DNA from 2 places in the Paenibacillus sp. Soil724D2 genome. Region 1 is predicted to be linked to the other one. Evidence: riboswitches for the same ligand, from Rfam matches in the RefSeq annotation. Region 1 holds a riboswitch; the other holds the start of a gene.
The links. A riboswitch is a leader RNA that binds a small molecule or an ion and turns the genes downstream of it on or off. The one in region 1 is predicted to bind cyclic di-AMP.
Positions count from the first base shown of each region.

Region 2: it holds a riboswitch for cyclic di-AMP, as region 1 does, so the genes downstream of both, ASG85_RS39755 (stalk domain-containing protein) here and ASG85_RS08865 (APC family permease) in region 1, are expected to answer to the same signal.

Region 1 covers NZ_LMRY01000006.1:351,539-359,229, forward strand. Annotated here, with positions in the region: gene ASG85_RS08845 (hypothetical protein) at 1-515, opposite strand, end outside; gene ASG85_RS08850 (hypothetical protein) at 664-879, shown strand; gene ASG85_RS08855 (polysaccharide deacetylase family protein) at 896-1,588, opposite strand; gene ASG85_RS39555 (hypothetical protein) at 1,679-1,813, shown strand; gene ASG85_RS08860 (YqkE family protein) at 1,896-2,156, opposite strand; gene ASG85_RS08865 (APC family permease) at 2,201-4,036, opposite strand; cyclic di-AMP (ydaO/yuaA leader) riboswitch at 4,134-4,284, opposite strand; gene ASG85_RS08870 (hypothetical protein) at 4,784-5,116, opposite strand; partial or broken gene ASG85_RS39830 (SDR family NAD(P)-dependent oxidoreductase) at 5,181-5,435, opposite strand; gene ASG85_RS08875 (spore germination protein) at 5,761-7,098, shown strand; gene ASG85_RS08880 (GerAB/ArcD/ProY family transporter) at 7,091-7,691, shown strand, end outside.
Region 2 covers NZ_LMRY01000023.1:290,436-298,126, reverse strand. Annotated here, with positions in the region: gene ASG85_RS20590 (DinB family protein) at 188-670, shown strand; gene ASG85_RS38755 (hypothetical protein) at 1,040-1,210, shown strand; gene ASG85_RS39755 (stalk domain-containing protein) at 1,352-2,143, opposite strand; cyclic di-AMP (ydaO/yuaA leader) riboswitch at 2,148-2,300, opposite strand; gene ASG85_RS20580 (hypothetical protein) at 2,463-2,753, shown strand; gene ASG85_RS20575 (PspA/IM30 family protein) at 2,780-3,406, shown strand; gene liaF (cell wall-active antibiotics response protein LiaF) at 3,579-4,241, shown strand; gene ASG85_RS20565 (sensor histidine kinase) at 4,291-5,352, shown strand; gene ASG85_RS20560 (response regulator) at 5,406-6,053, shown strand; gene lepB (signal peptidase I) at 6,080-6,628, shown strand; gene ASG85_RS20550 (hypothetical protein) at 7,209-7,691, opposite strand, start outside.

The sequences.
Region 1 (7,691 bases):
TTAGGAGCTCCCTGTATAATGTAATCCCCCGAAAGCGCAATCCCATGTCCGAATAAGTTCATCGCCATAGCAGCACCTAGTGCTGGCAGACCAACACGGACGGCCACAGGCAGCAGAACAGCACCAATGAGCGCGACACCGGGAGACGGCCAGAAAAACCATGACGTCACCATCATAATGATACCGATACCCCAGAAAGCTAAAGCAGGCGTTCGCATAAAGCGGGTTAGCGGAGCGACCATGGTTTCATTTATCCCTGTTCGAATGAGCACACGGCTCATCGCTACAATAATGGAGATAATCATAATGGTCCCCATCAGCTCTTTGGTCGCATAAATGAAGCTGTTGAAAATACCAGAAACGGAGCCGCTGAGCGTTTCCGTTGCCAGCAAGCCAAGCGCGAAAATACCAACTACACAAATCATTGTTGTGTCTCTACGCTTGATTAAAAGGGTAAGAATAAAACCGATAAATACTAAATAGACCCAGTGAATCGGCAATAATTGAATGTCCACCCTAGATCACGCACCCTCTCTGCCCATACAGCATTTGGTGCTACATTGTATGCTAGGCTGGGCGGAGGAGTTCGTGTGAATTCGGGTTGAGCGGCACCTTGTGGTACAATAGAAGAACTATTTTAACCAAGTTAGGGGAATGCCGAGGATGGCTAGAAATCAACGCTTAGTAACGGATACCGATTTTCAAGATGCTGTTGAAAGACAGGCTGTCGTCCGTGTTTTCAAAGATGATCACATTGTGGATTCGAATGCGGTTGTATTGCGTTTTAGTGAAAAAACAGTGGTCGTACAAACTCGTGTTAGTGATTTGACGTATTATGATCGAGAGGCTTGTGAATTTTTTGAAATGAAAAAACGATAGCTGCTGCAGCTATCGCTTAGTTTAATGTATAAGAAGCTAGTAGTACGAAGCGGTAGCCCGCTTTTTGAAGCTCAGGAATAGCTTTCATAATGCCTTCTGCCGTATCTTTCTCCGGATGGTTCATATGAGCTAGTACGATAGAACCGCTTCGGGCTTTTAACAGCGCTTTGTATACCTGATCCGTGTTATAAGTCGCTCCAGCGTCGCCGAGTACATTGTATCCAGCCAACTGAAAGCCTAAATCATGAACAACTTCTGCAGCAATATCATCATAATAGGCTGTGCCGGAACGAAAAAATAAAGGGCGCCGCCCAGTCAGCTTCTCGATCTGGTCAGCATTGTCTTTCACTTCATGAATAATATCGTTCACATTTTTGGTTCCCGCGATGCCATAGGCCAACCTGCCGTTTACGGACAAGGGCCGATGCTCGGTCCCATGATTTTCAATCTCAAACAGCGGGTTTGCGGCCAATTTGGCAAATATGTCCTTATTGGCCGTTATCCATCTCGCATTGATAAATAAGGTTGCCGGGATGTTCTCCTTGATCAAATAGTCGATCAGCTTCTCATCGTACCCACTGCCCTCCTTCCCACCGCATGCGTCAAAAGTCAGCGCAATCACTTGTTCCTTGGTAGTAAGATGTGTCCGAACACCAGGGACATTTTCGCCCCATTTCTTAGGTTTTGCATTTCCGTAACGCTCGATCAAGGTCTTTTCCAAAGTCGTAAAAGCCGGACTAGGCGATGAACTTTGGTCGCTTGAAGCCGCCGATGGTATCGTCGGAGTACTGGGGCTGCCGTGGTCTCTTTTGGTGTTTCAATCGGTATCTCTTTTGATATTCCTGTTGTTATTGGTGTTTCTATTGGTGTTGGTATTGAAGTTGTTGGTGGTGTTGTCACTGTCGGTGCACCATTTACTTCTGCAGTCCCTTGAGCTGCCTCCCTATTGCCCATCTCACAGGATGACAACGCTATCATTACGAAAAGAAAGAAAAGGAGGCACACTGTGCGCTCCCTCATTTGTGTTTACGCCAATCCAGACTGCTCTTACTCAGCAGATGTCCAAAATCATTCTCAAGCCGTTTTTCTTCTGCTTTGTGAGCAGCTTCCGCCTTCGCTCTCTCAGCATCTTTCTTCGCTTGTTCCTCTGCTTTCATGGCATCAGCCTGCGCTTTGAGTCCCTCAAGTATTTCAGGGCGCAGTAAATCCTTAAGTGTTGCAGGTTTATCTTGCACGCTGGTAACAGCAGGAGTAGACGACCATTTTTTCTTAGCCATAACGGGTTCACCTCAGTTCAGTTTCTCCCTATTATTGTACACTTCTACTCGTGCAAATGATACGGTACCGTCGCCACGACGATATCTTTATCAGCTTGCAGCTTCGAACGAATGCGTGCAGCAGACTGGTTATGGAGCAGTCGGTGCCACCATTTTTTCGGCATAAATTGCGGTAAAATAACCATAATGTTTTGTTTTTCCGAAACATGCGTGTCAATTCTCTCAATAAATTCAGCCAGCGGCTTCAGTATCGTCCGATAACGAGATTTAAAAACAACCAATCGAACGCCCGGATCCCACTTATCCCACTTCTCCTGCATCAATTCTTCATCTTCATCGGAGAACGAAACATAGAAGGCAATCACGTTTGGAGACAACGATTTCGCATAGTTCAAGGACTGTGCCACAACCCGATGAATGCCCGCCACAGGCACAATAATCAAAGGCTCCTTCGTGCAAACCCGCTCAATCGTTATATCAATACGCAATTGCTTCGCTACATCATCGTAGTGATGACTAATTTTCGTAATTAACCAAAGCAGCAGCGGGGTTATAATAATAACAATCCACGCACCTTCGGTAAATTTAGTGATGGAAAATATGAGTAAAACAGCAAGAGAAACGATCCCGCCTAAACCATTGATGAGCAGCTTTCCGATCCAACCTTTCACTCGCTCTCTCAGCCATTTACGAACCAAGCCGCCTTGCGCAAGTGTAAATGATAAAAACACGCCAATCGCATATAGAGGAATGAGTGCATCGGTCTTACCTTTGAAACCAATCAGAAGAATACTGGCAAGCACACCAAGTGTGATAATACCATAGTGAAACGAAAGTCGGTCTCCCCGGAAGGAGAACATGCGCGGGAAGTTTTTATCCTGTGCCATGATGGATGCTAAGATTGGAAAGCCGTTGAAGCTAGTATTAGCAGCCAAAACCAGAATGAGCATGGTACCAATTTGAGTTGCGTAGTACATCGCTCCACGACCAAAAGCCTGCTCTGTCACCATCGATAATACAGATGTATGGCCATTAGGATCAGGTACAATACCATAACCCAGAGCTAACACCGTTACGCCGCCAAACACGATAGCCAAAAGTGTCCCTAAGGATACTAACGTGCGCTTCGCGTTTTTCACGGATGGTGAGCGGAAATGCGGCACGGCATCGGAGATGGCCTCGATTCCCGTCACGGCTGAACACCCGGAGGAAAATGCTTTTAAAAGAACGAATAACGTTAATGAGCTCGTCATTGAGCTCGGAGCAAACGCTATGGGATGCGTATTCATGGATCCCGTCAGCATATCGTATATGCCTTTGCCCACTAGCACTAAAATACATAGAATAAAAAAGTACGTTGGAATAGCGAAAATCGTACCTGATTCCGAAGTTCCTCGCAAATTAAGCCAAACCATGATCCACACGAGAACTAAAGTAATCGGAACAATGTACGGCACCGCCGATGGAAAAGCTGACGTAATCGCCTGCACACCGGCTGAGATCGAAACGGCAACGGTAAGTGTATAGTCAATAAGCAGCGAAACTCCAGTCAGCCTCCCCCAAACCATACCTAGGTTTTCTTTGGAAACCATATACGCTCCGCCACCTTGCGGGTAGGCCTCTATCACTTGTCTATAGCTAAAAACTAGCAGCATAATCAGAGCAATAATGGATATCGCAATGGGCAATGAGAACGCAAAAGCGGCAATACCAACAGTCGCGAGTTCTAAAAGAATCTGCTCAGTCCCGTAGGCAACTGACGATAAGGCATCCGAGGATAGGATCGGTAATGCTTTCCAAACCTGCATTTTTTCGGATTCCATTTCGCTGGATTTAAGCGGTTTGCCAAACATAATTTTTTTCAATGAATCGCTTGTCATTCGTGCTAGTTCCCCCAATTAAACCTAATATCTGACATCAAACTGCGTTTTAGGACGCAAAAAAACACAAGGATAGACCTTGTGTTTATACACATGTTCTCCTTCCCACGGTCGCTTACGAGGTTAGCTGTCGGGTTCGGGCCGCGAGAATCTGCCCTAAATGGTGCCATACTTAAGCACCTTTACTCACCCCATGAAACTTGTGGTTCCCCCGCTTTTCTAAACAGAAAATTAAGCGAAATATTCAACTGTAACGTACGAGTTGAATACTACTCTCTTCTTGCAGCATAGTAAAGGATTGAAAAAACTTAAAAAGATAACTCCAACCACTTCATTCACTCAATAATACGCTTACAATCATACGATTCATTGATTTACTTCCATTCTCTTATTACATCGTGGTTTTTTAAGCATTTCTTAATGAGTTGAGTAATTAATGAAGCAAAATAAAAGAAAATATTGGATTTTAATGATAACTCCTATGCAAACGAGGATCTGTGTTGAACCCACAAGCTGAGAAAAAGCTAGCCATTCTCAAATGGACAACAAAATAGACGGCTTACGCCGTCCTTGGTTGAGAGTGTTTATAATGTTGATAAAATGCAATCTACGCGCAAGAGATGTAATGTTGAAACATTTGCTTACATATCTGTGTAAAGTTGTACTTTGTGCAACAATAAGCAAACTAATCCGCGTTATCCACGCGATTGTTGCAAAAAATACAACACTTTTAGGCAACTTGCCTCTCTAATTCTCCATTTTATTTGAATCATCCTTTTTGTCTGAACCAAGAATCACATAAGCAACGCTAAATAAAACGGTTATGCCAAAGATCTGAAGCCACGCCTTTACCGCATTTATTTTCACATTATAACTTATACTCGAATACACACCCTTTGTTGGTTGAAAGGAAACATCCAACCTGGATACCCAGATCGATTGATAACCTTGTTTTTCTGGAAAAGGAAACGGACTATTCGATAATAGGTAATAATCATCTGGGACGGCAAGAAAGCAAATAATGATGATAACGACAGCATAAACAGCCAAAAGCTTCTTACGGTGTGAGGTAACTTCCAAATTCACATCTTCTTTCGTTTTTGATTTTCAAAGCTCTTCAACGACAATGCCTTGGGCAAATTGGTCACTTAGCAAAGGTACCCTCTCCTTGCTCATTCCCAACACATTTTGAGAATACATCTAGGCCAGCTTTGGCTGCTGAATAAACACTCATACCAGAAAGATGATTTTTCGAGGACATAGAGGAAACATTTAATACACGTTTTGGAATCTGAAGGTGTTGGGAAAACCGAATGAACATGGAAGTTAAAAGGATTGGAGCCAGCAAATTTACGTGGACACTCGTAGTCAACTCTTCGGTACTTCCATGCTCAATACTGGATAATGGGGTTACAACTGCAGCTCACTCTCAACAACTAAGCCCTCGTTCCTATTCCTGGAAATACAAAGCAGATGATGTTCAGAGGATATAAGCCTACGAGCAAGTGCTTCACCTAAACCTCTTGATGTCCCTGTTATTATAAAGTATTTCAATCAAATACCTCCCCCCAAAATTAGTACCTGGTACTAACTCATCCGAGTATAATCCATAATTTGGAAAAATTCAATGTAAATCAGAGCTACCACGGCAGCTCTTTTCCCCAGTCTTGGTACAAGGAATAAATTTCCGTTTTCCAAGGAAACCTACTCTCAGGTGATATAACATGAATCTGACAGAAACAACGGATATGGCCAGACTTAAACTTCAATTTGAATCAAATAGTGATTTTGTGATGGAACGAAAACAACTTTTGGGTCATGAAGTTGTATTTTGTTATTTTCACCCCTTTGTTAACCTTGCACAAACGAATCAATTATTATCTTGGATGGAGTCCAGTCCAATCAGTGATTGGCTTCAGCAAATAAGCCTATTGAATGGCCAATTAAACGCTTCTTACGACCTGCAGTTGAGCAGCTTATTGGATGGTAATTTAGTTATTTATTTACTCGATAACCCTATAAGAAATTTTGTTATTGAGCCCGTTCCGTCAACGATTAGGAGAACGCTAAATGTTCCACAAAATGAAAATGTGATTGAGTCTTCCTTCGGAGCATTTAATGAGGATTTGGACACGAATATAGCGCTGATCCGCGATGAGCTAAGATCCCCTAAACTAACCATGAATACCATGATGATGGGGACAAAACAACCAAAAAGAACCACCTTAACTTATTTATCCGACTCTGTTAATCGTAAGCTACTTTCATCCTTAATGAAGAAGCTAGAGGCAAATAAAGCAAAGGAATTTAAACATTTGCAAGAAATCATCAAGGTTTTGGGAGAAGGGAATTTCAGCCTTATTTCCCCTTGTCTAACTTCTGAGCGGCCGGCAGAAGCAGCGGACCATTTGAAAAATGGCCGTGTTATCCTGTTTATCGAAGGACTTCCGTACGCTTTTGTTATGCCAGTTATTATTACAGATCTCTGGTGCTTGAACTCCGATCGTAACTTCCCTAAGATTACAATGGTTACCATTCGGATGCTTCGGTTTATCGGTATGTTTATCGCTTTAGTCTTACCTGCTCTATATGTATCCTTGGTCTCTGTGAATCCAGAAGTATTGAGAATCCAGCTAGCCTTGTCAGTTGCCCAGAGCCGTGAAGGGGTACCCTATCCGGCCTTTTTGGAAGTCATTTTTATGTTAATTGTTCTAGAGATGCTCATTGAAGCGAGTATTCGCCTTCCCAAAAGTATAGGTCCCTCGATAACAACAGTAGGTGGAATTATTCTCGGGCAAGCCGTTGTCAGCGCAAAATTGGTAAGTAATCTATTCATTATTGTTTTGGCAGCTTCCGCTTTAGCGAATTTTACATTGAACGGGGTACAAAATGCCTTGTTTATTCGAATATCAAAATATGTTTTGATCGTATTTAGCGCCATTTTTGGTGTTCTCGGTACGATTGGCGGAATCATTTGGCTATCCATCTATATGGCCTCTATCACGACATTTGAAGTCGCCTATATCAATGTAAATGTAAAGGAAGGTCCCCATGATGGTTAATAAAATATCCGTCTATCTGACATTCATCACTGTACACTTCGGGCTGATATTTTTCGTATATCCTGAGAAAATATTTGAATCGACAAGCAAAGGTCATTGGGAAGCTATACTGTTAGGCTGCCTATTTGAAGTAGCTATGGTGTGGATCTATCTAAGGGGCCTTTCAACTTTCCCTAACATGACGATCGTTCAGATTTGTAAACAAGTATTGGGCCCCTGGCTGTCAAGAATCCTCCTAATCCCAATCATGTTATATTTTCTTGCAACTCTAGTATTAATTTCTAGGGTATATTCGGAAATGATGGCCATCGTCTTTTTACCAAAAACGCCGATCTGGGCTTTACTCTGTTTTATCTTCTTGGGCTTGTTTGCAGCCTGGTGTGGTATCAAAACTGTACTAAGAACGAGTGTCATTATCTCGGTTTTGTTCATACCATGGATTTTTGCAGCACTCAGCAGCTCTGTGACAAATTTCGATATCCGTAATGCATCCCCAATTTGGAACACTAACTTTGATTTTTTGAAGCATCCTGCTTATTATTCGAGTTTTTTCGCTTTTTCAGGGTTTTTATTTTTGGGTATGATTCACCCTT
Region 2 (7,691 bases), on a different contig from region 1:
AGAACCGCCCGAGATAGCCACAACGGTTGTTTCGGGAAAATCAGATTTCGATCGCGGCTCTTTTCGTGCTCGGAACCTTCAACCTTCATCAGGTTGTCGCAAGATTTCTCGTGGCAAAACCGTTTAGAGCGGTTCCGGGATACGCCGTAGTAACTTTATTTCATAAACAATCGAGGAGCGATACTAAATGAAAACAACTATTTTCGAAGAATTGATCAATATTAGAGCACAAACACTGGGAAAATTGGAAGGCCTAACTGAGGAACTCGCGGACCGCATTCCTGCTGGTTTTCGCAATAATATCCGTTGGCACCTTGGTCACATCTATTTCGTTACGGATTACTTGGCGCTATCGCAGCTGAATATCCCGCTTCATCTGCCAGAAGGGTTTACTGATCGGTTCGTTTCCGGAAAGTCGCCATTGGACACGTACCCCGCTTCGCTTCCTAATCCGACATTGCCAGAACTGAAAACCTTGCTGACAGAACAGCTGGATAGAATTCGCAAGCAGTATCCGATGGACCGCTTGAACGAAAATGTAGCTGCGATTAATACGTCCACGGGACTCGCTCTAGTAACTCCAGAGCAATCGCTCCGCTATAACCTATACCATGAAGGATTGCACTTCGGAATCCTTTCCACTTATAAAAGATTATTGTCCCAAGAATAGCAAAAGCGAAAAATAGCCTCAAAATGAGAGGTTCCTGATAAAATTCGTCGGAATAGAAAAAGGTACAATCACTTCCAAAGAAGAAGCGATTGTACCTTTTTTCTATCTATTTTCCATTGATCCGGCTAACCGGCAAAGTAAACTATTGCTGAAAGGCGATGAATAGCCTGTCAATGGTATGCAGCGAAGCCATTTCCGATGGAGCCCATTCGCGCTGATGTGAACAAAAATACATTTAACACGAAATAAGAAAAACAAAAACCCTCGAGGGTAGTTCAGTCAAATAAGGGGCAGCACCAGATCCAGATAACTGGGATAGAATGCAAGCCACCTTCTCATACTAACTATGAGACAATGGAGGTGAACGCTATGCCCAAAAATGACGCCGATCCCAAGTATGACCGTGAAGATAACAAAGCAGATAAGAAAAACAATCAGCAAAATAACGCTAATTTCATGGAAGAAGCTCAAACGCTATCGAGCAACGAGGCACCTGATTACGTCCCAAGTTTAAATGGTATCCCCAAGAATCAAGTTTAAGTAACTGCAGGCTGCTCTTCTCATCCCAATAGGATGGAGAGCAGCCTTTCTAGTTTTTTTCTGGTTGTTCTGCCCTAAATAAAAAAAGCTGATTTCTTGAGAAGTAAATCTCAGAAATCAAGCTTTTTCTTATAAGCTATTTTAATTGGATAGTTTGTAAACTTTAATGGTTTGGATACCAAACTTCTGCAAGGATTTCTTGGATCCTGGGATAAAGATATCAACACGTTTGCCTTTGATTGCACCGCCTGTGTCTGTTGCATAAGCATACATGCCGCCTGCAGGTAGGCCATTGAAATTATAACCTTCTATATAGAGCTTAGATCCAAGAGGAATCACCGAGGGATCAACAGCAACGGTTCCAATACCTAATGGATTCCCCATATAATCAAAAGCTCCGTAGCCGCCATTCTCAGATGGATCTGCTGAATAGGCAGTAGATTGAAACAATTCATAATCTGGCGCATGCTTATTGCCATCTTTACTTAGAATAGCTAATTTGCTGCTAGCGTCCCACTGAACGGGAATATCGGATGCTTTGCTTAAAAAACGAAGAGGAACGTATACGCGTCCATTTTGGAATTCCGCATGTGTGTCCATCTCGACACGGTTGCTATCGATTTCAGCTTCCTTTTGTCCCGATACTAAGGTAATCGAATGTTTGTCGTTATTTAGCGTGACCTTGATCTCATCGCCTTCTCTTTGCCACTTCACGTCATAACCAAGCTTCTCCGTTACGAAACGAATCGGTACTTGGGTAGAATGATTGTCATCTAGAAATGGTTGAGCATCCGGAAATTGAACCAAGTCATCATTGACTTGCACTTTCACGTCCATCTCAGCGGCATGCGCCGTAAATGGGGAAAGAAAGCCTCCTGCCAACACTGTTAAAGACACAGCAAGGCTAGTTAACCCTTTAGTAATTGTATGCAATTGGTAATCCTCCTTCAATGAGCCTTCGAGGTTAGTTGACGGGTTCGGGAAGAAGGTTCTCCCTAGTCTGCTCCTTTGAAGAGCAAATATTCACCCCATGTAAATCGTCCCCCGTACCGGCACTTTGTCTGTGCACCGGACTCGGCTTCAAATAGTTTAGCATTCGAGGCTCGGCGGGACAACGACCAAAATATGGATGGAGGTCTTAGCACGTACTGGACTTAGGTCTAGGTACAAAAACAGTCGCGAGTCCGTTTTGACGTATAGCTGTTTCAGGTACGATAGAAGCATGAAGAACACGTGAAGGGCGGTAAACAGAATGAGTATGGATCGATCAAAAGGGTTGGCACTAGTTTTAATCACGGCAGGTTTACTTATTTGTCTGCATCATTTGGGTGGTCATGTTCATTTAATGGGCTTTTTATTCCCGGCAGCTATGCTTGGATTAGGCTATGTAGGGATTAAGAATGGGAAGAAAATTGGATGGTTTTTCGCCGGCTTGGGCGGCTTGATACTGACTATTAAACTATCGGGCTTCATCGCGATTGCGTTCGCAGCATGTTTAGTGGTGTATGGTATTCATTTATTGAAGAAACGAAATGAATTTTAAATCAACAGTAATGGGGGTGTAACAACATGAGTATATTGGATCGCATTGGAAAGATGGCAGAAGCAGCATGGCATGAAACGGCCGGCAAGCTTGATCACCATGATCGGGGGAGCAGCATGATCGAGAAGCTGGAACAGCGCTATCAGGATGCGCTGCAGCGAACTATTGAACTGCGAAGCCACAGTGTGAACGCAGAGGAGATGGCGCAGCTGCGCGGCGAGCAGGCCGAGCTGGCGATGCGCGCCGGCGATGAAGAGCTCGCGCGGCTAGCGCTGCAAGAGAAGCAGCGCGAGGAAGCCGCTTGCGAGCACTACCGCGCGCAGTACGCGAGCAGCCAGGACGTGTGCCTGGCGCTCGCGGATGAACTGCGCGGGCTGCGTGCGGGGCACGCAGCCGAGGGGGTGCAGCCGCCGAGCGGCGGGCTGCACGAGAAAGAGGCTCGCGATACTTGGCGCGAGCTGGAAGTGACCGGCCGCGAGCTCGGCCGGGAAGCGCTTCAGGGGCTCCGCGAAGCGGGCCGCCTGTCGCAAGAGACGCTGAAGGAAGCCGGCGGCAACCTTCAGCAGGAACTGCGCACGCTGCGCGGCAAGTTCCAGCAAGAGTGGCAGCAGCATCGCTCCAGTGATGATACCGATCCGCGCGGCAAGAAATAGCCGCGTGTTATCCCTCCAGCGCCTGATAAGTAGGCGCTGAGGAGCCCTTGACCTCCATGATTCATACGGAAGCCTTGCCGCGCAAGGATTTGCATCTTGGAGGTCGTCCATTCTTATGGTATGCTAGGAATCTATATGAACTAATTAAAAGTCAGCCAGAGGAGGTGCAGCGATGGGAGAAGAAACTAAAAGCAACCGTAACCGCAATACAGCACTAGTGCTGATTGGAGCCGGTCTTTTTTTGCTTCTAGATCATACGATAGGCTTTTTCCCCATTCTTGCCATTATCCTCATCTTGCTAGGCATTCATCGGGTCCGTTCACGCAAAGAGCGCAAAGGTTATGTACTGATCGGCATAGGGGCAGTGATTTTATTCGGTGATCACATTACTATCGTGTTCTCTATTGTTTTAATTTCGCTAGGTTTGTTTTTCATACGATCTAAGCAAGTACACAAAGACGATACGTACATGCAAAAGCAGAAATTGGTGGATAGCGTCCGTTTAGGCCGTGAGCCTTGGATTTTACGGAACAGTTCAACTTGGTACATTATTGGAGAAACCTACATTGATCTTTCACTTGCGATTTTGGAGCAAAAGGAAACCACGGTCATCCTGCAAGGTGTTGTAGGGGATGTAGATATAAAAGTGCCGGAGGATATCGGTGTCGCTGTGACGGCTTCCATCTCATTTGGGCAGATTCAAGTTGCGAATGAGCGTGAGTCAGGGGTTATGAACAAGCTGATTTGGCAGTCCCCTAACTATGAACTTTGCGATCACCGCGTGAAACTTGTGCTTTCTTACATCGTAGGAGATATCAAGATCAAAGTATTGTGAGAATGTGCGCTTAGGCACGCGTAAAGATCTCGAGGAGGTTCATCACCAATTGGACGGCTATAAACGGCGATTAACGAATATGATATGGCGCAGCATGAGTGAATCGATCATCTTTAGTTTCGTTGTGTTTGGCGCGATCATTTATTTTTTGAATTCACGCAATCTGATAGTGCCCTTTACGAGTTGGCAAGAGGGCGTTAAATTTACATTCATGGCAATTTTGGTAATAGGCGGCATTGGCGCTGTGTATGGCTTCTGGAATAGCAACCGAATTACTCGGAGGCTTGAGCCGATGATGGAAACGATGATTTTGCTCGAAAAAGGGACGTTTGCCCGCGGCGGCTTCCAACACGGTGAAGATGAAATCGGACGCCTAGGGGATCAGTTAGGCCGTATTATGAAAAGGTGGGAAGAGCAGGTTACTTCCCTACAACGCTTATCCAATGATAATGCGGAGCTTGCGGAGAAAGCTAAGCTGTCTGCCGTAATTGAAGAAAGACAGCGATTGGCGCGTGAGCTTCATGATGCGGTGAGCCAGCAATTATTTGCGATATCGATGACGGCAACAGCAGTAGGGCGGACCTTGGATAAAGATTTCGAGAAGGCTAAACGGCAAATTCATCTCATCGAGGAGATGGCTTCTGTTGCCCAATCGGAAATGAGAGCCTTGCTTTTGCATTTAAGACCTATCCACCTGGAAGGAAAACGACTGTCCGAAGGACTTGTCGAGCTTCTGAAGGAGCTTGCGGCTAAAGTGCCCATGGCGATTACTTGGGATATGGACGAGGATATCCGCTTGAATAAGGGGATTGAGGACCATTTGTTCCGTATTGTACAGGAGGCGCTTTCTAATGCTCTGCGTCATTCTAAGGCGAATAAGCTGGAAGTGAAGCTGCTGCATCGTCCTGACGGTGTTCGGCTTGCGATACGCGATGACGGGGTCGGATTTGAATTAGATGCTAAGAAGCTTACATCGTATGGTATAGTGTCCATGAAGGAGCGGGTTAATGAAATTGGCGGCTCTGTGGATATCATTACGGCGCCTGATCGAGGTACGCGTATTGAAATTCGTGTGCCTATACTGGCTACTGAATATTCGGTTGAAAGTTAATCCATTATCATAGATTGCCTGGCAAAAATAGTTTCTATCGAGAGGAGAAGCAAATGGAAGACACGTTGATCAAGGTTTTACTTGTCGATGACCACGAGATGGTCAGGATCGGACTGGCAGCTGTACTAGGGACAGAGGATGGTATTGAAGTGGTCGGTGAAGCCAGTAATGGTCATGATGGCATTCGGCTAGCACAGGAATATCGACCGGATGTCGTGCTCATGGATTTGGTCATGGAAGGCATGGACGGTATCGAAACGACAAGGAAGCTGCTGCAACTTTACCCCGATTGCAAAGTCATTGTGTTGACGAGCTTCTTAGATGATGAGAAAATGTATCCAGTGATTGAAGCAGGGGCTTTCAGCTATTTGCTCAAAACATCACGTGCCTCCGAGATCGCCCAAGCGATCAGAGCGGCGGCTAAAGGGCAGTCCATTCTGGAGTCACAGGTCGCCTCCAAGATCATGAATCGTTTTCGTCAGCCTAAGCCGGCTGCAGAACCGCATGAGGAGTTAACCGATCGTGAAATGGAAGTGCTTCGCTTGATTGCGAAAGGTAAATCCAATCAAGAGCTGGCGGATGATTTGTTTATCGGTGTGAAGACGGTAAAGTTTCACGTCACCAATGTTCTGGCCAAGCTAGGTGTAGAAGATCGAACACAAGCCGCCATCTATGCCTTTAAACATGGTTTGGCTGAATAGCAAATAGTCACAAGGGAGCGATACGAATGAATCTATTAAAGCAAATTTGGAGCTGGTTTGGTTCCATTGCCATTTCGTTTATTTTAGTCGTATTTCTTGGTGTTTTCGTGTTCCAATCCACAAAGGTAATGGGACATTCCATGGATCCGACGCTGCATGACAGTCAACGCGTGTATGTATCAAAGCTTTCTCATACGTTTAAATATGAACCTAACTATGAGGATATTGTTATTATCGACTCCAGAGTCGATCTTAAGAGAACCTTCAAGAACGACTTGTTAGACAGCCCATTGCTCAGTTTATTTACGAGTGGTGATGATAAACATGTCTGGATCAAACGGGTGATTGGTAAGCCGGGAGATCAATTGGAGCTTAAGGACGATAAGATGTACCGCAACGGCGTGCCACTTGATGAGCCTTACATTAACGAGGCAATGAGGGCTAATGGGAACAAGAAATGGACAGTGCCTGTCGATCATATTTTCGTGATGGGAGATAACCGAAATAATAGTATGGATAGCAGAGTGATCGGATACATCCCTCTTGATCATGTATTAGGTAAGAAGCTATTCTAATAAAAGCGACCCTCTGGGTGAGCATGCATGTGCATGGGCTCATTCGAGGGTCGTTTTTTGTTTATATCAGAAAGTATAAAATCAGGGTTGTTTTTTTGAGAAATTGATATAATTTAATAATATGATATGTTGCATAATTAAGACTGTCGATTGATTCAATATGTCTCTCATAACTGGTATTCAAAGCTCTAAAATTTGATTTTAGAGTCATTCTAGCTTTCATGAAGGCAAATGGGCTATAGCGGTTACCAATGTTGTATTTTGTTCAACAATTTGCACCCCTAAAGGCGATTTTGCAACTTGAAGTTGCAGTTTGTACAACATTTTGAGCCCATTTCTTGCAAAATGACCTTTATAGGACTAAATTGTTGTACATGATGCAACAATAGAGGGGAAAAGGCGAGATTTAGGCAGTAATTGTTGCATTTTCTACAACATCAATCTACGGCAAATAGGGATTCTCATTTCGGTCGATCATCTTCGAACGACATCGATAGAGGTTTATCTCGACACGATTCAAGTGTACCTGTGTACCATCCAGAACATTTTTAACAAGATTTATGCAATTCTGAATTGTCACTCACATCTGAATATCAAGCAGCAATCCACTCATCGGTACCGGCAGATAAGCTTGGAGCTGAGATCGATATTGGCCGTAAGGCTTAAGCTGTGAACGAGACATTTGGAACAACGACTCCGATGGCAATTGCTGCAATTGTCCTATCGAATTCGAGAGTGTGGCGGCGAAGTTTGTAATGCTGCCAAGACTTTTTAACGTGGAGCTAGATTGGTTCTTAATTTGATCTTGAAGTTGATCTTCTTTGAGTTCTAAACTTCCGTCATCCAGCTTTGTTATCCCAATCTCTTTCAGAGAATAGGGCTTAGCGGCTTGCTCTAGTCCTATGAGAAGAGAACGATTCAAATACTCTGGAGAATCCCGCAAACTGTCCTGAAATTCATTATATGTATGTACGAATTGACGTATAGGTTCAATGATGGATTCGCTATCGGCTTCTGACGAAAGTGGTGTTGCCTTGTAAGCAATAGCAGAAAGTCGAGACTC